One region of the Glutamicibacter sp. NPDC088483 genome, then DNA from elsewhere that is predicted to be linked to it. Evidence: riboswitches for the same ligand, from Rfam matches in the RefSeq annotation. Region 1 holds a riboswitch; each other region holds the start of a gene.
What was found. A riboswitch is a leader RNA that binds a small molecule or an ion and turns the genes downstream of it on or off. The one in region 1 is predicted to bind S-adenosylmethionine.
Positions count from the first base shown of each region.

Region 1 (4,853 bases):
TTCCGGTGTCGGTGCGCTCTGCGTAGGTATCGAGCCAGTCGGCGAAGATCGAGCCGGTGGAGTAGTACTTGGTGCCGTTGATCTTGAATCCGCCCTCGCCGTCCGGGGTGACCTTGGTGATCACGTCCCCGACCTTGACGGTGCCGACCTCGGTCCAGGAGTTGCCCACCAGTTCTCCCGCCACGAAGCGGGCCAGCCACTTGTCGCGCCCCGGGCCGGGGGCCGCAACCAGACGGTCCTCGACGAAGGCGAAGTGCGCGCGCAGCGCTTGGGCAATATTGGAATCCGCGGCCGCGAGATCCACGAAGAGCTCGAAGAGTTCGGGCAGCGTAGCACCGGCACCTCCGTGCGATTCCGGGATCCGAACCGCACCAAAGCCGGCAGCAGCCAGGTCCGCGACCTGCTGGTAGGGCAATTCGCCGGTGCGGTCGCGTTCGGCTGCGCCCTGCGCAATGCGCGCGAAGAGCGGTGCGAAGCGGTTTTTGAGTCCTGCGAGTCGATTGCCAGTTGCCAGTACAGTCATCGTTCAGTCCAATCCGGGAGAAGTTTTCTTAGGTGTACAGCGAGAGCGGCTGGGACTCTCCGCGCAGGAAGTAGGCGCCGACCTCGATCTTCTTGTAGTCCACTGGGTCGTGCAGCGAATGGGTGCGCACATTGCGCCAGTACAGGTCCAGACCCACCGAGTTCGCAGTCGAAGATGAACCGGTCACCTCGAAGATCCGGTTCGCCACATCCACTCCCACCTCAGTGGAGACCACCTTGGCTTCAGCAATTTCCACGGCCAACGCCGCTCGTTCGGGCTGGGTGACTTCCCCGGCCTTCGAGAGCAGGGCATCGAATTTCCGGCCCAGCTTCTCGGTCAGCGCCGCCACTGCTGCAGTGCGGGCTTTGAGCTCTCCGACGGTGCGCTGGAAGATCGGGTCCTGCGAGTAGGTCTCTGCCTGCGAGAACAGCCAGGCGTTCTTGCGGCCCAGCAAGATCTGCTTGCCGCGCTCCAGTGCTCCCTGGGCGATGCCCAGGTAGAAGTTGGCGAAGGCCAACTGGATACCGGGGGTAAGCAGGGTGGAGACCGGTTCATCGGTGACGAATCCCAGCAAGTCCCCTGCTTCGAGCCGCACGTTGTGGAACTTCAAGGAATTCGACGCGCTCAGCCGCTGTCCCAGGTAGTCCCAGTCGTCAACGATTTCCAAGCCATCGATATCGCGTGGCAGAACCAACGCGAGAATCTGCCCGTCGTATTCTCCGCCCTGGACCAGCGCGTTGATGACGATGACCTCGCCAACACCGGAACCCGTGGAGAATCGCTTGGCTCCATTCAGTCGGTAGCCGTCCCCTTCGGCGCTCAGCGTCAAATCCGGATCAACTGGATTCACCGAATCGCCCCAGAGCCAGCCACCTTCCACGGTGCGCTGCCACCATGCCCCTTGGGCTTCTGCCGGGGCATAGAACGCAATGCCGGACTGGTTGATGTAGTGGTAAGCCAGCAACTGCGAGATGGATCCATCAGCTGCGGCCAGTATGCGGACCGCTTCGAAGGCCGTTTCCCAATGGGCTCCGGCTCCGCCGAATTCTGCAGGCACCAAGAGATTGAGCAACCCGGCTTCGCGCAGCAGCTGCACTTCGGCGAAAGGCTGGGCGTTCTTTCGGTCGCGTTCGAGCGCGTCAGCCGCCAGCTTGTCAGCTACTTGCTGGGCGACGTCGCGCCAATGAGCCAGTTCAGCTTCATCAGCAGTGCCGGTGTAGGGCACGCGCGGCAATTGGGTATCCAGTACAGTCATCTTCGTTCTCCTCTTGGGCTATGGATTCCGAAGGATGCAGAAAATCTGCGGATCCATCGAACCTGGCGTTAGCACTACCTGCGGAGTGCAGGCTTGCTGCGGCGTCTCGGAGCCAGGCCTCTCAGCCGCTCTGGATGGGTTGTGCTCCGAGTCAAGCATTACTGGCAGGTCCTCGGGAAGGGCGCTGTCATGCGGAGGAACAGCAGGACAAAATACGTCATCTTCGCGCCTTCGCCCTGCCGGAAAACGGGCAGATAAGACGTCATATGACCTTCGCATGACGCACTTGGCATGCCGGAACTGGATCTCAAGAGCGTTCCCGCAGGCATCGATTGGGAACACAGCGTGGATCAGGGCACTTCCATGCGACCGCATAGAATGGCCATTCAAGATCAATCGGCAGAAGAGGCGGCAAGTGGATCCAGCAGGCGTGATTGCCTTCATGTTCGGGTTGCTGAGCATAACGCTGGTCGCAGCGTTCCTCGCCCCGATGGCACGGGACCGGAAGCTCGCTCGCAATGCGGCGATCGGCATCAAGACGCGCCACACCTTGGCCAGCGATGACGCCTGGTTCGCCGAGCATCAGCAGGCTGCGCCCCTGCTTGCCGCGGCTTCCTGGGCCGGTTGGGCGGCATTGGCCAGCGCAGCAGTTCTCTGCCTGCTGGGCCAATTCGGTTTCGCCTTCGCCGCGATCGGAACCGGCTACCTGGCCGCCATCGCGTTGCTGGTGATCTCGACTGCCACAGCGAATAAGGCCGCGCGGAGCTTCCCGGCGGCAGGCCTGGGCTAATCCAGCACTGCTTAAAGCAACGGATCGCGCCATCTGCCGATGGAGCGATCCGTTGCTTTCTTGGAAGGCGTGCTGCTAAAGCAGTACGGCTCCCAGGACCAGTACAGTCAGGAACCCCGCGGTGCCCTGGATGGCGGTAGCCACGCTCAGGGTCTTGTAGGCGGTGATCACCGGAATGCGGCTGAGCTGCGAGACGACCCAGAAGTAGGAGTCGTTGGCGTGCGAGACAACCATCGCACCGGCACCTACGGCCAATACGGACAGCACCATGCCCAGCTCCGAACCCAATCCCAGGGAGCCGAGCATCGGAGCGACCAGCGCGGAAGTGGTCACCATTGAGACGGTGGACGAGCCCTGGGCGGACTTCAGTGCAGCGGCGATCAGGAATGGCACAGCCAGGCCCAAGCCCAGTCCGCTGAGTGAATCCGAAAGAATCGTGGTCAGATCCGACGCGGCCAGGACCGCGCCGAAGCCGGCGCCGGCACCGGTGATCAGCAAGATCGGAGCAGCGGTGCGTACAGCTTCGTTCATCTGCTCATTGAAAACCGCCAGCTTGCTGCCACCGCTCAAAAGGAAAGTCGAGGAGATCAAGCCGAAGATCAGTGCAATAACCGGCGTCCCCAGGAAGGAAAGGATTTCCAGGGCAGCGCCTTCGCCCATCGGGTGCGAGGGCAGCTTCGCAATGGATGCGGCACAGATCAGCACCAGCGGAATCAGGATCGGCATGAAGGCCAGCGCCGGGCTGGGCAATTTTCCGAAGCTTGCACGCAGCTGCTCATAGTCGAGTTCGGAGATGTCATTGTGGTCGTCGCTTGGCAACGGGGTCCATTGGGATTTGTTGAAGCGGCTGGCGTAGGCCAAGCCAGCAAGTGCCGAGATGGCCGCAACGGGCAATCCGACTGCGATGATCAAGCCCAGGTTATCGGCAATGCCGATGCTTTCGGCCGCGGCCAGCGGGCCCGGAGTTGGAGGCACCATGGTGTGGGTCGCGTACAGGCCGGTCATCAGGGCGATGGAAGTTGCCAGCCCGGAGACCCCGGTACGCAGGGTGATGGCTTTGCGCAGCGAGTTGAGCACCACGTATCCCGAGTCGCAGAAGACCGGAATGGAAACGATGTAGCCGATAATCGATAGCGTCAGGTTGGGGAACCGGGTACCCAGGACCTTGATCAGCGCATCTGCCATGGAGATCGCGGCGCCGGATTTCTCCAGGATGACACCGATCATTGTTCCGAACAGGATCACCAGTCCGATATTTCCCATGGTGCTGCCGAAAGCCGTGGTGACCGTCGAAGCCACGTCGGCCAGCGGAATCCGGTAGGCGAAGGCCGCCAGGATAGCGGCGCCAACGAGGGCGAGAAATGGGCTGATCTTCAAGCGTGCTGTGACCATCACGATGGCCACAACAAGGATCAGCAGAACTAGCAATTCGTACACGGCGGGTTGGCTCCTTTGCCAATATCGGTAGTTCAATGCGCCCAGCCCGCAATGGCTCAACGGGTGGACCAGCCCTATCGGCAAAGCCGCTCAAGGCTTTGCCCGTTGGGCTAGATGCCACCGTGCCACCCCGGGTTTCGGGCGCAAAGATCGATCATCCTGCCAATACTAGGAAAAGTGACCCCGAATACCTATGGGCACACGACCACATTTGCCTGGGTTCGAAAGAGCCAATGTGTGCAAACATCCCACCCTTCCCAGCCCCGGCGCCAGCTCCCCTAGTTTCCAGGGCCTAGAAAACATGCAGCTGGCCCAAGGCCACTCTCGCGTAGATGGCATGCTGGAGTTTCAGGGACTCGCTGGACCGCCGAATATCGATGCCGCTGACCTGGCTTATCCGCTCAAGTCTTTGAACCAAGGTATTGCGGTGAATATGCAGATCCGTGGCTGCTTGGCTCATCGAAGCAGCTGTCGCAACGACCAGCAGGGTTCTGGCTTGTTCCTCATTGAGCTGCATCGCTGGAGCAGCTGCATGGTCCAGGCTGCGGGCTGGGGTGCGGGCGATAGCCACAGCAATTTCCCGGCTCCACATGCGGCGCCGCGCGTGGGATGGCACGAGTGCCGGATAGCCCACCAATACGCGCAGCACTTCGGTTTCGGCCATGAGATCCTCGGCCTTTTCGACAGGCGCGGAGACCAGGAAACGTTCCTGGTCCATGCGCTCGGGAGCGAAAGCTGTCTCACTGGCAGCGCAAAGCCTCCAGTACGCGCCGGAAAGGCTAATCCATGACGTGCGGTGATGATCCTTCGCCGGCTCTTCGAGCGACGGATCCCCCACGCTTCGGGGC
Region 1 covers NZ_JBIVMP010000004.1:337,352-342,204, reverse strand. Annotated here, with positions in the region: gene ACIP6G_RS10650 (acyl-CoA dehydrogenase family protein) at 1-523, opposite strand, end outside; gene ACIP6G_RS10645 (acyl-CoA dehydrogenase family protein) at 552-1,778, opposite strand; SAM riboswitch class I at 1,829-1,919, opposite strand; gene ACIP6G_RS10640 (SdpI family protein) at 2,194-2,568, shown strand; gene ACIP6G_RS10635 (GntP family permease) at 2,644-4,005, opposite strand; gene ACIP6G_RS10630 (CdaR family transcriptional regulator) at 4,298-4,853, opposite strand, start outside.

Region 2 (4,853 bases), on a different contig from region 1:
TCTTGTCACCGGTGCCGGCGGCCTGTCCACCTGCCAGGCCGCAAGAAGCCAGCGCGAGGAGTGCGGCGGAGCCGGCGGTGAAAGTTAGGAAGGTGCGGCGAGAGAATGCCATGGTGTTGTCCTTTACTGAAATGCGAGTTGAGCGGGTTTTGTGTTTAGCGCTTGTCAGCGGCGCGCGATAGCCGAGTTCCGACGAACTGAACTGCATGCACCAGCAGGATCATCAACACGATGGCTAGCAGCATGACTCCGGTTTCATAGCGGTAGTAGCCGTAGCGGATTGCGAAGTCGCCGATACCGCCTCCGCCGACCAGTCCGGCCATGGCCGAATACGAGATGAAGCTGACGGTCATGATGGTGATGGAAGACAGCAGTGCAGGCTTGGCTTCAATCAGCAGCACTTCACGGATGATCTGTCCCCGGGTGGCGCCCATGGCCTGCGCTGCTTCGACAACGCCATTGCCAAGCTGGCTGATGTTCTGCTCCACGAACCGGGCGAAATAGGGGATCGCGTTGATGGTCAGCGGAACGATAACCGCCGCGGTGCCAATGGTAGTTCCCACAACGAATCGGGTGAACGGGATGATGGCGATCAGCAGGATGAGGAATGGGAAGGAACGGATTGTATTGACCAGCCCGTCAACGATTCGGTGCAGTCGCGGACGTGGGCGCAAACCGTTGGGAGACATCGAGTAAAGCCAAATGCCCAGCGGGGTTCCCAGGAGAATCGCGATCGGGATGGAAACCAGCAGCATCGCAAAGGTCTGCGCCATGGCGACCCAGATTTCCGGGGCAAGTTCGATGATGCGGTCAAAACTGAAAGCTGCTGCGTTGCCGTTGCTCGTGGCTAGCACTACTGACGTGAAATTCATTGGTAATCCAGGTTCTCTATACGCGGGCTACGGTGGCAGCGACGGCTTGGTCCTGCTTTGGCTGGCGGTTAAGCGTGAGTTCGTCACTGATCAGGTAGCGGCCGATTGGCGTCACTGGTTCAAAGCCTGGTTCTCGCAACGAACTCAGGGCGAACTCTTCAACTACCGCTCCGTCTTCCATGACCGAAACCTTGTCGGCAATGGCCTTAATAACGTTCATCTCGTGGGTGACGATGACTGTGGTGATGCCAAGGCTGGCGTTGATGTCACTGAGGTATTGCAGCACCGACGTTGTCGTTCTAGGATCCACGGCACTGGTTGGCTCATCGCACAGCAGGACCTTGGGCTCGGTGACCAGCGCGCGGGCAATGGCGATGCGCTGTTTCTGGCCGCCCGAAAGCTGTCCTGGATAGGCGGCAGCCTTGTCAGCGAGGTCCACTATGGACAGGGCTTCCAGCGCACGTTCACGGCGTTGCTTTTTCGGAACACCAGCGAACTTCAGATTCAGCTCGACGTTCTGTTGCGCGGTGCGATTGTTCAGCAGGTTGAAGTGTTGGAAGATCATCCCGATCTCATGACGCTGCTTTCGCAGGTCTCCTTCACTGAGCCCGGTCAGTTCGACGCCATCCACGATGACCTGGCCCGACGTGGGACGCTGCAGCAAATTGATATTGCGCAATAGCGTTGACTTTCCCGCACCGGAAAATCCGATAATTCCATGGATGGTTCCGGCCTGGATTTCCAGCGAGACATCCTTGACGGCCGTGAATTGATCTTGGCCCTTGCCGAAGGCGGTCGTTACGTTTTCAAGACGAATCATCATCGCTCCCTTGGTGCTTGGTTATGCGGAGCGCACTTCGCGAAAATCATCTGCGTTCCACAGATTTTCCGTCGCGAAGTGAAAGTACTCCATCGGTTCTGGCTGTAGCACCGCTCCCTCTCGGGTGGTTGCTGCGACGTCGTTGAGCCAGATCTCTCAGTCGCTCTGGATGGTGTGCGTTCGGTTGTACGAGCCGAACAATTCAAGTCTGGAGTCCACGCCCGCAGGCCGGCAAACGTTACTTCAATCGGCGTCATCAAGTCATAGTCCGGACGGATCCACGCTGAAATCACGCAATAATCCACGTAGCAATCTGACACATTTCGCTACTTCCCCTCTTTGTGACGAAAGCCTTGCAGTTTCTGCCCATCTCTCGCTGGCTTGTGCCAGCAATCTTGGGTGGGGAATTCAGCGATGCCTACGGTGGTTGTAGCAGATGCAGACCAACGAGAGGACCCCATGAAGATCGCAATTACCGGTGCCACCGGACAGCTTGGAAATCTAGTCATCGACGCGCTGCTGGCGCGCGGGGCGAATGCCGCTGATCTGGTCGCCATTGGCCGCTCCGAGCAGAAGCTGGAACCGCTGGCAGGCAAAGGCCTGGAAACCCGTGTTGCCGATTACAACGCCCAGCCAACTCTCGTGTCCGCACTCGAAGGCATAGACAAGCTGCTGCTGATTTCGGCCAGCGAGGTGGGCCAGCGCGTTGCCCAGCATGAGAACGTCATCAATGCCGCCAAGCACGTGGATGTCTCGCTGATCGCCTACACCTCCATTGCCAACGCCCTGTCCGGCGGCATGAAGCTCGCCGAGGAGCACATCGCCACCGAACGGCTGCTGGCCGGATCCGGCATCGACTACGTGCTGTTGCGCAATGGATGGTACATCGAGAACTACACCGACCAGTTGATGGGCTACCTCAACAGCGGCACGGTGCTCGGTGCCGCCGGCGACGGCAAGATCAGCGCTGCCGCCCGTGCAGACTATGCGGATGCCGCTGCGGCCGTGCTGCTTTCCGAGGAAGACCAGAACGGCAGGATCTACGAGCTGGGCAGCGACAAGCCATTCACCCTCGCCCAGCTTGCTGGCGCGGTTGGCGCTGCCGCCGGCCAGGACATCGCCTACCAGGAAATGGATCCCGGGCAACTGGAAAAGATCTACGCTGATGCCGGCGTCCCCGGACCGTTCGCGCACATCCTCGTCGATACCGACATGCGCATTCGAGAAGGAGCGCTGGAGGTGGACTCCGGGGAGCTGGCTCAGCTGATCGGCCGCGCCCCGGCTTCCTTGGGCAAAGTCATCAAGGACAACCTGGACAAGTAGCCCAGGTGTACTAGGGTTCCAGCGGGCAGGCACTGGCGGCGATCGAGGCCGCGGTGCCTGCCCGCCGCTTTAACGCGTCACAACCCGGAATATTCGCGCGGCAATGCCGAAATTGCCGCGCAAACCCATGGTGCTGCGTGTCACAACCGCGTGGCGAGTTCCCGCTCCCGTAAATTTGCGCATACTTCATCCCCACCTGCAGAGGAGATCAAAGCATGCCACGAGTACGTTTAAGATCAGTTGCCTGCGCGGCAGCCATCGCCTTGGGCCTGGGAGCTTTCTCAGCGCTTCCGGCGAGCGCCGAACCACGGCACACCCAGAAGGACCCGACCGCCATCGGCACTGGAGGCGCAGTCTCGTCGGTTGATCCGGAAGCCACGGCTGCCGGCATCGAAATCCTGCGCAAGGGAGGCAACGCCGTCGATGCGGCTGTGGCAACCGCGGCGGCACTGGGCGTCACCGAACCCTATAGCGCAGGCATTGGCGGCGGCGGATACTTCATGCACTACGATGCGAAGTCGGGCAAGGTCAGCACCATCGACGGCCGCGAAACCGCCCCGGCAGGCATTGGGCATGATGCCTTCATCGATCCTGGAACCGGCGAGCCGTATAACTTCACCCCGGACCTGGTCACCAGTGGTGTGGCCGTAGGCGTGCCCGGGACAGTGGCCACCTGGCAGCGCGCACTGGATAATTGGGGTTCGCAGAACCTGAAACAGGTTCTGCGGCCGGCGACCCAGATCGCTTCACGCGGCTTTGTCATCGACGAGACGTTCCGCGAGCAGACCCTGGACAACAAGGAACGGTTCGCCGCGTTCACCTCCACGAGCGAATTGTTCCTGCCCGGCGGAGATGCTCCGGAAGTCGGGAGCATTTTCAAGAATCCGGATCTCGCACACACCTACCGGATGCTGGCCAAGCAAGGCATTGATGGATTCTATGAGGGCGAACTGGCTGCCGACATCGCCCAAACGGTACAGGCGCCGCCAAAGAGCAAAGACACCACCCTCCCGGTTCCCGCAGGGCAGCTGGGCACCGCCGACCTGGCCGGCTACGAAGTGGTGGAGCAGGCACCGACAAAGGTGAACTACCGGGGCTACGACGTCTTCGGCATGGCTCCTTCTTCCAGTGGCGGAACGACCATCGGCGAATCGCTGAACATTCTGGGCGAATTCGATTTGCCAGCCATGGAAGAACCCGATGCCTAGCATCATTATTTCGAGGCAACTGCGCTCGCCTACGCTGATCGCGGCAAGTACGTCGGCGACCCCGCGTTCACCAGCGTCCCGACCCGGACCTTGACGGACAAGTTATTCGGCGCGGATCGTGCCTGCGCCATTGATCCGGATCAGGCCGCAACGAAGCCGGTCGCTCCGGGCGACCTTGAAAACTATGATGGCCAATGCCCTGCGGCTACCAGCGAACCGGTAGTGGAGCAGGATACGGAGAACATCTCCACCACCCATCTGTCGGTCGTGGACCGTTGGGGCAATGCCGTTTCCTACACGTTGACCATCGAGCAGACCGGCGGCTCGGGTATGGTGGTCCCCGATCGCGGTTTCCTGCTGAACAACGAGCTGACCGATTTCTCCACGGTGTACGACCCGCAGGATCCGAACCGCATTGAACCTGGCAAGCGCCCGCGTTCCTCGATGGCTCCGACCATTGTCCTGCAGGACGGCGAGCCGGTGCTGGCCATCGGCTCCCCCGGTGGTTCAACCATCATCACCACGGTGCTGCAGACCCTGGTGAACCGCATTGATCTGGGCATGGATATCAGCGAAGCCATCGCCGCTCCACGTGCTTCCCAGCGCAATACGGCAGTGGTCACCGCGGAA
Region 2 covers NZ_JBIVMP010000007.1:102,139-106,991, reverse strand. Annotated here, with positions in the region: gene ACIP6G_RS15250 (MetQ/NlpA family ABC transporter substrate-binding protein) at 1-112, opposite strand, end outside; gene ACIP6G_RS15245 (methionine ABC transporter permease) at 156-872, opposite strand; gene ACIP6G_RS15240 (methionine ABC transporter ATP-binding protein) at 889-1,695, opposite strand; SAM riboswitch class I at 1,779-1,868, opposite strand; gene ACIP6G_RS15235 (NAD(P)H-binding protein) at 2,152-3,015, shown strand; partial or broken gene ggt (gamma-glutamyltransferase) at 3,231-4,853, shown strand, end outside.
Region 2: another riboswitch for S-adenosylmethionine. It lies ahead of ACIP6G_RS15240 (methionine ABC transporter ATP-binding protein); the one in region 1 lies ahead of ACIP6G_RS10645 (acyl-CoA dehydrogenase family protein).

Region 3 (4,853 bases), on a different contig from region 1:
GACGTACGACGAAAAATTATTGCCGACTATTCCCTGGGTTCGAGTGCCTAGGAGTTTATCCACGATCGTGGTTTCAAGGACTTCTAAAAGGGGAAATTTCTGGTCGTTATTATCGGCAGTGAAATGCACGTTGGCAGAAATGATTTCCAATTCCAGCGCATATCGGTCTCCTTGGGGATTGTCCCAGTGAGCCAAGGAATTGAAGCGGCGGTTGATCATTGTTAGAGCATTGTTCAGGTTCTCTGCGCGGCGCTCTCCACGCGCCAAATTGGCGAAGTTCGTGGTGGTGCGCGAATTTGCTGACGGGGTGTAATTCTCGTCGAATTTAGTGGTGCTAATGCTGAAGGTCAACGCGTCTGCCATGATGGCCAATCTGTTTCTTTGGGGGCCGTGGTGGGCCGAGGGGAAGTCGATGCGTCAATCATGCAGGGTGATTCTTGATATCGGGTAACTCGATATAACTATGGATTCATATAGACTCTGGCTATGGTTCAGGGAACAAATGGTTTGACGCTGCAGCAACTTCGCTATTTCGTGGCGGTGGCCTCCGAGGGGTCGATTTCGGCTGCCGCCGACCTGATTTACGTCGCACAGCCCAGCATGTCCTCAGCGATGAAGGAGCTTGAATCACGGGTGGGGCGCACCTTGCTGATGCGTTCGGCCAGGGGAGTAACGCTCACCGCCGAAGGCGCCGAATTCCTCGGCTACGCCCGGCAGGTCCTCGAGCAGGTGGAGCTTCTTGAACATCGCTATCTCGGCCGCCCCTCCGCCCGGCGGCTGCTGGGCGTCTCCACCCAGCACTACTCGTTTTCGGTGGATGCTTTTGTTCGGATGGTGCAGGCCAGCGGGGCCGAGGAATACCAGTTTTCGCTGCGCGAGACCCGCACCGAGCAGATCATCGAGGACGTGCGCACGCTGCGCAGCGACATCGGGATCCTGTACCGCAACGACTTCAACCGAAAGGTCATCGACAAGCTGCTGCGCGAATCCCGGCTGGTCTTCCACCCGCTGTTCCTGGCTGATCCGCACATCTTCATCTCGCGCAGCAACCCGCTGGCCACCCGAACCCAGGTCACGCTCGAAGACCTCGAAGACCTGCCCCGGCTGACCTTCGACCAGGGCGCGAATAATTCCTTCTACTTCGCCGAGGAGGTGCTCTCCACGCGCTCCAGCCAACGCGAAATCCAGGTCTCGGACCGCGCCACCATCTTCAACCTCATGATCGGCTTGGGCGGGTACACGATCTCCACCGGCATCATCAGCGACGAGCTGGATCCCTCCATCGTGGCCATCCCGCTGGCCATCGAGGAGCGCATCGAAATCGGCTGGATCGACCACGCCGCTATCCCGCTCACCGACCAGGCCCAGCGCTACCTGCAAGAAGTGCGAACGGTGGTCGCCAGCTTCGGGGTAGAAGTGCTCGGCTGAGCCGCCAGCAGCGTAACCCCCGGTCATCGAGCACCGGCACATCGTCACAAACTTCCAGCAAAACCCCTGCATCACGCCGATTCATCTCAAAAGGTCGCGTCATAAAGTGCTGCCGGCCACCGCGTCATCATGACAACGAGAAGTCATATGAAGCCTGGCGGCCTTGTATGAAGCCGGGCGCCGGATACCGCTTGCACCGTTTGCGGCGGATAGCCAACCATGGAAGAACAACCCATCAAGAGCGGCTGAGAGATCTGGCTCGGAGACGCCGCAGCAACCATCGGGAAACCGAAAGGTGCTACCGCCAGGAACGATGGAGCAGTTCCGAACGCGTTTTTGCGTAGCTTCGTGCCGCCGCACGATGCCAATCGGTGCACTCCCTCGCAGAGAATCGAGGAGGAGCCATGAGCCAGGAAACCGACGCGGTGCACGCAGGGTACCGCCCGAGCGGAGACTTCCGCCCGATGCTGCCGCCACTGCACAATTCCGCGGCCTACCAATTCGCATCGCACGCCGAAGCGGTGGAGAAGTTCGCCCTGCGCCAGGCCGGCTTCACCTACTCGCGCACCGGCAACCCCACCGTTGCGATTCTCGAACAGCGCGTGGCCGCCCTGGAAGGCGGGGCCCACGCGGTGGCCACCGCCACCGGGCAGGCTGCCGTGGCCCTGTCCCTGCTGGCCCTGACCCAGGGACCCAAGCACATTGTGGCTTCCTCCTCGCTCTACGGCGGCACCGTGGATTTGTTCACCGACACCTTCGCCGACTTCGGGATCCGCGTCAGCTTTGTCGACCAAGCCGATCCGGCCGCCTGGGCCGCTGCCATTGAGGAGGACACCCGGGCGTTCTTCTTAGAATCGGTCTCCAACCCGCTGTGCACCGTGGCCGACATCCCGGCCATTGCGGCCATCGCGCACGAGCGCAACATCCCGGTGGTGGTGGACAACACCCTGGCCACCCCGCTGAACGTGCGCCCGCTGGAACTCGGAGCGGACATCGTGGTGCACTCGGCCACCAAGGCTCTGGCCGGGCACGGCTCGGTGCTCGGCGGGATAGTGGTGGATTCGGGAACCTTCGATTTCTCCGATTCCTCCCGCTGGCCGCAGATCGCCGCGCCGCGGGTGCGGCTGAATGGCGCTTCGCTGCTTGAACGCCACGGGCCGGCGGCCTACGCGATGCTGGTTCGTTCCAAGTTCCTGCACGATCTGGGCCCGACCCTCGCACCGGCCAGCGCCCAGGGCATCCTTGCAGGCATCGAGACCCTGCCGGTGCGCGCGGCCCACGTGCAGCGCAGCGTCGCCCGGCTGATCGACGCGCTTGCCGAGTATCCGGGCATTGCCGCCATCCACCACCCCGCGCTGCCCGAGCACCCCAGCCACGAGCTGGCCCGGGCGCTGGCGCCGAAGGGCACCGGCTGCGTGCTGGCCATCGAGCTGGCCCACCCATCCCTGGTTTCCCCGGTCATTGACGGGCTCAAGCTGATCAGCCTGGCCGCGAATGTGGGCGATACCCGCACCATGGTCGCCCACCCGGCCACCATGACGCACTGCCGGCTCTCCGAGGCGCAGCTGGCAGCCGCCGGGCTGAACACCTCGACCCTGCGCCTGTCGGTGGGACTGGAAGACCCAGCCGACCTGCTGGCAGACATCACCCAATCGCTGGATCTCGCGCTGGCCGCAACCACCGCCGACACCAAGGAAGTGAGCTTCGCATGAGCGGCTTCAACACCCTGGCCGTGCACGCCGGCCAGCACAAGGACCCGCACACCGGTGCGGTGATCCCGCCGATCTACCAGACCAGCACCTTCATCCAGGACGGCATCAACGTGCTGCGCGCCGGGCACGAGTATTCGCGCGGCTCCAACCCGACCCGCAACGGCTTCGAATCCCAGCTCGCCGCGCTGGAAGGCGGCGCCGCCGGGTTCTCCTTCGCCTCGGGCATCGCGGCCGAAGATGCGCTGCTGCGTGCAGTGCTTGAGCCGGGCGACCACATCGTGCTGGGCGCCGACGGCTACGGCGGCACCAACCGGCTGATCTCGAAGCTGCACGGCAAATGGGGGATCAGCTCCTCGGCGGTGGACATCACCAACCTGGATGCGGTGCGCGCCGCGCTGCGCCCGAACACCGCGCTGCTCTGGGTGGAGACCCCGTCCAACCCGCTGCTGGGCATCGCCGACCTGGCCGGCTGGGCCGCCATCGCCGCCGAGCACGGCGCCCTGCTGGTCGTGGACAACACCTTCGCCACCCCGTACCTGCAGCGGCCGCTTGACTTCGGAGCGCACGCGGTGGTGCACTCGACCACCAAGTACATTGGGGGGCACTCCGACGTTCTCGGCGGGGCGGTCATCGTGGCAGACTACCTGCACCGCGGCCAATCGTTGGCCGAAGCCGTCGGCTACCAGCAGTTCGCCGGGGGAGCGGTCTCCGGTCCGCAGGATTCCTACCTGGCCGCCCGGGGGCTGAAGACCCTGGGCCTGCGCATGGAACGCCACTGCGCCACCGCAACCACTCTGGCCCGCTGGCTCGATGACCGTCCCGAGGTCGCCCGCGTCTACTATCCCGGGCTGGAAAGCCATCCGGGCCACGAGCTCGCCAAGCGCCAGCAGCGCGGTTTCGGCGGGATCCTCTCACTGCAGCTCTCCGATGAAGCGGCAGCCCGCGCCTTCGCCGAGTCCATGGAATACTTCCAGCTCTCGGTGTCCCTGGGTGGGGTTGAATCCCTGGTCTGCTATCCGCGCGAAATGACCCACGCTTCGCTGATCGGCACACCGCTGGAGATTCCAGCGAACTTGGTCCGCCTCTCGGTGGGCATCGAGGAGCCCGAGGACCTGATTGCCGATCTGGAACGCGGGCTGGCCGCAGCCGCGAAGGCTTCCGAGGCCGACAGCATCCAGCACCGCAGCCTGGCTACCGCCTGACCTGCCGTCGCAGCACGCGGGCCGTCCGCACAGGAAGGCCCGCGTGCAAGACGTCGGCACCGCTTAGCGATTCGCGCCTCCGGGGCACTCCAAGCTTGCAAATCTGGGTTCCAACCTAATGATCTCCGGCATCGCGATCTGCGCCCCTCACGACGATTGCTTTCGAGGAGCCGCCTATGCCGCGAAATCCATTAGTTGGCGATGGCAAGGACGGGGCCGTGGTGCAGTGGGCTCCTCCGAGGAGGTTCAGGCCTTGGAACCCGACTTGCCCAATGCGAAGGTCGGTGCCGTCGGCGCGCACGCCGGGGGATCGCCGCATGCGTTCGAGCTGCACACTTTCTCCCCTGAAGCCAACGTGTTCGAGGATCAGGTATGCGGATCGATGAACGCCTCGGGCGTCCAATGGCTCACCAATACTGCGAAGACACCTGCGAACTATCGAGCCTCCCGGAGAACGCTGATGGGCAGGTCCGGCGAGCACGCAGTCAGATTCCAGGGCAGGATGGTGTGG
Region 3 covers NZ_JBIVMP010000008.1:41,601-46,453, reverse strand. Annotated here, with positions in the region: gene ACIP6G_RS16560 (DUF1852 domain-containing protein) at 1-363, opposite strand, end outside; gene ACIP6G_RS16555 (LysR family transcriptional regulator) at 487-1,428, shown strand; SAM riboswitch class I at 1,658-1,748, shown strand; gene ACIP6G_RS16550 (O-acetylhomoserine aminocarboxypropyltransferase/cysteine synthase family protein) at 1,833-3,140, shown strand; gene ACIP6G_RS16545 (cystathionine gamma-synthase) at 3,137-4,342, shown strand; gene ACIP6G_RS16540 (PhzF family phenazine biosynthesis protein) at 4,569-4,853, shown strand, end outside.
Region 3: another riboswitch for S-adenosylmethionine. It lies ahead of ACIP6G_RS16550 (O-acetylhomoserine aminocarboxypropyltransferase/cysteine synthase family protein); the one in region 1 lies ahead of ACIP6G_RS10645 (acyl-CoA dehydrogenase family protein).

Region 4 (4,853 bases), on a different contig from region 1:
CGGTATCGCCGCTGGCCTTCTTGAAGGTTTCCACCGAGGACTGGATGGCGTTGGACTTCACGTCGTCGCCGATGACATCGTCGGGACCGTAGACGGACATGTCGATGCCGGTCCAGCCGGACAGCAGTGCCAGCGACCCCTCGATATCCACGTAGGAGCTGTAGTCCTGGAACTTCGCCTGGGCCAGTTCGGTGGTTTCGGCGGTAATGATGGTCTGCATGGCGAAGACCTTGATGTCGTAGCGGCCACGCCCGGCGGCCTCGGCAGCGTCACGGATCTTGCTGACCGCTTCCTTCAGCAGGTCGCGGGTGGGGCAATTGACGAAGATCGCTTCGGCGTTCGACGCGGCGAACTCGGTGCCGCGCTTGGAGGCGCCGGCCTGGTAGATCACCGGGGTGCGCTGGGTGGACGGCTCGGTGATGGCGATGCCCGGGACCTTGAAGTACTTGCCCTCGTGCTCGATCGGGTGCACCTTGGCCGGGTCGGTGTAGACGCCGGTGGCCTTGTTGTTCTGCACCGCGTCGTCTTCCCACGAGCCTTCGAGCAGCTTGTAGACCACCTCGAGGTACTCATCGGCGTGGTTGTAGCGCTCGTCGTGCTCCATCTGGTCTTCCTGGCCCATATTGCGGGCCGCCGATGGCAGGTAGCCGGTGACGACGTTCCAGCCCACGCGGCCGTTGGTCAGGTGGTCCAAGGTGGCCAAGCGGCGGGCGAAAGCGTACGGGTGCTCATAGGCGGTACCTGCGGTGACGCCGAAGCCGAGGTTCTGGGTCACAGCGGCCATGGCGGAAACCAGCATCATCGGGTCGTTGACCGGTGCCTGCGCGCCGGAGCCCAGCGGGGTCACGTTGGTGCCCTTGTACACGTCGTAGGTGCCCAGCACGTCGGCGAGGAACAGCCCGTCGAACTTCCCCTTTTCCAGCACCTTGGCCAGGTGGGTCCAGTAGCCCAGGGTGTTGTAGGTCGAGGCCTTGTCCTGCGGATGGCGCCACAGGCCCGGCGACTGGTGCACCACGCAGTTCATGTCGAATGCGTTGAATAAGATCTCGCGCTTGTTCTCGCTCATGGCTTTGCCCCCATAGGTCGGTAATCGTGGAAAGTTGCTGGTTTGCGTCGCAGGCCCTCAAGCCCGCTGGGTTGAATCTTCGCCGGTGACGGACAGCCGCTGCGGCTGGACACCGTTGATCTCGTAGTCCCCGACGATGCGCGCCTTGTAGATCGCCGGGTTATGCGTGGCGATGGTGCGCGCATTGCGCCAGTGCCGGTCCAGGTTGCAGCCGCTTCTGGTGGACGAGGCTCCCAGTCCGTCGAAGAGCTTGCTGGTCACGCCGATGGCCAGTGGCTGCACCACGGTTTGCGCGCGGTTGGCGGCCAGCTCGCATACTGCGTAGCGTTCTTCGTCGTTCAGTCCCGGGTCGCCCAAGGCGGCTTCAACTTCGAGTACCGCGCCGATCACCACGGAGTCGGCAGCGAAGGACTCCGCGGAAACTTCGCCCACCAGCTGGAGGACCTGGGGTTCCTGGTATACCGGCACCCCGGTTCCGGTGGTGAAGATGCGGGTGCGCGCCTGCACCGCGCTACGCAGGTCGTTCAGCGCGGCGCGGGCGATGCCGGCCTGCACGGCCATGAGCACCAGCTGGAAGATCGCCGCTTCGGAGTCATTGGTCTGCTGCGGCATGAAGCAATCCACCGGGACCTGGTGGAATTCGGTGGTGCCGGTTCCGGTGAGCCCCTGGCCGAATCCATCCCAGTCGTCGAGGATCTTGACGCCGCTGCGCTGGGTGGAGACCACGGCGATCTGGCGGCCGGCGAGCTCCGGGTGGGCCACGGCAACGGTGGTCCAGTCGGCAAAAATGGTGCCGGTGCAGTAGTACTTTTCACCGTCGATCACCCAGCGCCCGTCCACGGTGCTGGCCTTGGTGTTCAAGGTGCCCAGGGCGTTGCCACCGCGTTCGGTGTAGGCGTTGCCGATAATCTGCCCGGCAGCGATGCGAGCGACCCACTTCTTGCGCAGCTCTTCGTCCTCCAGCGCCAAGACGTTCTCGACGAATGCGACATGTGCACGCCACAGCTGGCCTACGTGGGAGTCCGCCTCGGACAGCTCGATGAGCAAGCGGAAGACATCCACCAGCCGTGCGCCGTAGCCCCCATCGGCAACGGAAAGGCGCAACGCACCGAACCGCTCGCGATTCAGCAGGCCTACCTGCTCGAAAGGAAGCACGCGGTTCAAGTCGCGGTCCTTGGCGGTTGCGGCGATCTGCGCAAAAACGGGACGGAAGATTTCGGCCAGCCGGTCGTATTGCTCATCCGCACTTGGTCCGGGGGTGATTTTCAGCAATTGCCTAGTCGGCAACTGTTCTTCAAACTTGTCCAGGCCCATTGCGGTGGCCTGCGAAGGGTCACTGAGCTGGTTGAAGTCCAGTCCGAGGGCATTGTGCGATTCACCAATAGGCATCAGGGTTCTCAATTCTTTCCATCGGTCCTGGCGGTAGCACCGTCCCGCTATTGGGGTGGTTGCTGCGGCGTCGTGGAGCCAGATCTCTCAGCCGCTCTGGATGGGTCGTAATTCATTTGTAACGGTAATAAACCGGTGATTCCAACCCGCGAAGTCACATTTCGTCCCAGTGCCGGCAGTGCCCATCTTCAAATTTCACAGCCTAATCCGTGTCCTGCCGAAGATGAGTTGCAAAGTTTTGCTTAATGTCAAGCAAACCGGCCTGCAATAAAATAAATAACGAAATTTCTGGGCAATGTGACGTAGTTGTCGAAGATTTTTTCATATTACGCGAGATTTGCGTTCAAATCGTTCGACTCGTTGTAATGGACACGTAACCATCCCGAGCGGCCGAGAGATCTGGCTCGTTGACGCCGCAGCAACCACCTTTGGAGTTTTGCTCTGCAGGCCGGTGCTACCGCCAGGACCGATGGAGATGAACATGACTCTTTCCTTTGCAGCGCCCGAGGCAGCTCCCGTTGTCTCAGCTTCAAGCGCCCTGGACGTGCAGTTCAGCAACGTGTCGCGGACCTTCACCACCAAAATGGAAAGCCGCACCGTCCTGGCCGATATCAACCTGCAAATTCCAGCAGGTCAAGTCCTGGCCATTCTTGGAGCCAGCGGTTGCGGAAAATCCACGCTGCTGCGTTCAGTATCGGGCTTGGACCACCCCACCACCGGCACCATTCGCACCGGCACCCGCGAGGTCACCGGCATCAACGAGTTATGCGCCGTTGCCTTCCAGGAGCCCCGGCTGCTGCCATGGCGCTCGGTTCGCCAGAACATTGCACTAGGCCTGGCACCGGAAACCGATAAGCGCGCCGGCAACTCGCTGATCGATGAGTTGATCGAGCTGACCGGTCTGAGCCATGCAGCCAGCTTGCGCCCACGAGAGATCTCCGGAGGCATGGCGCAGCGGGTTTCGCTGGCTCGCGCGCTGGCTCGGCGCCCGGGTGTATTGCTTCTTGATGAACCCTTCGGAGCCCTCGATGCGCTGACACGCTTGAAGATGCAGGATCTGCTGCTCTCGATTCACGCATCGTTCCCCACCACCGTTCTCATGGTGACCCATGATGTGGACGAGGCGTTGACTTTGGCTGACCGCGTGATTGTTCTGGGGCGAGGCGCTGGGCATAGTGCAGCGGGCGTCATCGAAGATCTGTCCATCTCAGCTGGGCATCCACGCCGGCATACCGATGAAAAGTTCGTTGCAGATCGTCTGCACCTATTGCGCCTGCTCGGCGTCGACCCAACCAACCATTAGTCCCGGGCACGCCGTGGGGCCCGAACCATTCGGCGGCCTCTCTGCCTTTCACCTACACCGCTTGCACGCACAATTCTAGGATTCTCCATGCTTTTGAACCGTCTCACCCGCCGCACGGCATTGTCCGCCGCCGCCTTGCTCGTTGGCGCAATTGCCCTGACCGGCTGTGCTGGCGAAAACGCTACAGCCTCCTCGGATGGTCAGACCCTGTCCATCGACTTTGCCACATACAACCCGCTGAGCCTGGTGCTCAAGGAAAAGGGATGGTTGGAAGCAGCCGCCAAGGAGCAGGGCGTAAATGTCGAATGGATCCAGTCCGCTGGTTCCAACAAGGCCAATGAAGCTCTTCGCGCCGACGCAATCGATGTTGGTTCCACAGCCGGTTCCGCTGCGCTCCTGAACCGTTCGAACGGTGCACCCATCAAGACCATCGCACTGTATTCGCAGCCGGAATGGGCAGCCCTGGTAGTGGATAGGGACTCAAAAATCGAGTCCGTTGAAGATCTCGCTGGCAAGACCGTGGCCGCTACAAAGGGCACCGACCCATACTTCTTCCTGCTGCAGGCGCTGGAATCCGCGGGCTTGAGTGAAGCTGACATCAAGCTGCAGAACCTCCAGCATGCCGATGGACGTACCGCCCTGGCCAACGGCTCGGTTGATGCCTGGAGCGGTTTGGATCCGATCATGGCCGCTGCCGAAAAAGACGGCGCGCAACTGGTTTACCGGAACTTGGATTTCAACACCTACGGTGCGCTGAACGCTCGCGAAGACTTCATTGAGCGGAGCCCCGAACTCGCCCAGCTCGTTGTCGATGCCTACGAAAAGGCTCGTGGCTGGGCAGCTGACAATCCCGAGGAAACCGCAGAAATCCTGGCCGACGTAGCAGGGCTCGAACCAGGAGTTGCTGCCACCGTCATTGAGGAACGCTCCAATCTGGACGTTCCGGCAGTTCCCGACGCCAAATTCACTGGAGTCCTGAGCAAGATTGCTCCCACGCTGGTCGCTAGCGGCGATGTCTCGGAGCAGGAATCCGTTGATGAAGCTCTGGAAACCCTCATCGATGACCAGTTTGCCGTCAAGGCAGACGCAACAAAG
Region 4 covers NZ_JBIVMP010000007.1:96,665-101,517, reverse strand. Annotated here, with positions in the region: gene ACIP6G_RS15225 (LLM class flavin-dependent oxidoreductase) at 1-1,066, opposite strand, end outside; gene ACIP6G_RS15220 (acyl-CoA dehydrogenase) at 1,124-2,455, opposite strand; SAM riboswitch class I at 2,471-2,562, opposite strand; SAM riboswitch class I at 2,830-2,931, shown strand; gene ACIP6G_RS15215 (ABC transporter ATP-binding protein) at 2,937-3,758, shown strand; gene ACIP6G_RS15210 (aliphatic sulfonate ABC transporter substrate-binding protein) at 3,846-4,853, shown strand, end outside.
Region 4: another riboswitch for S-adenosylmethionine. It lies ahead of ACIP6G_RS15215 (ABC transporter ATP-binding protein); the one in region 1 lies ahead of ACIP6G_RS10645 (acyl-CoA dehydrogenase family protein).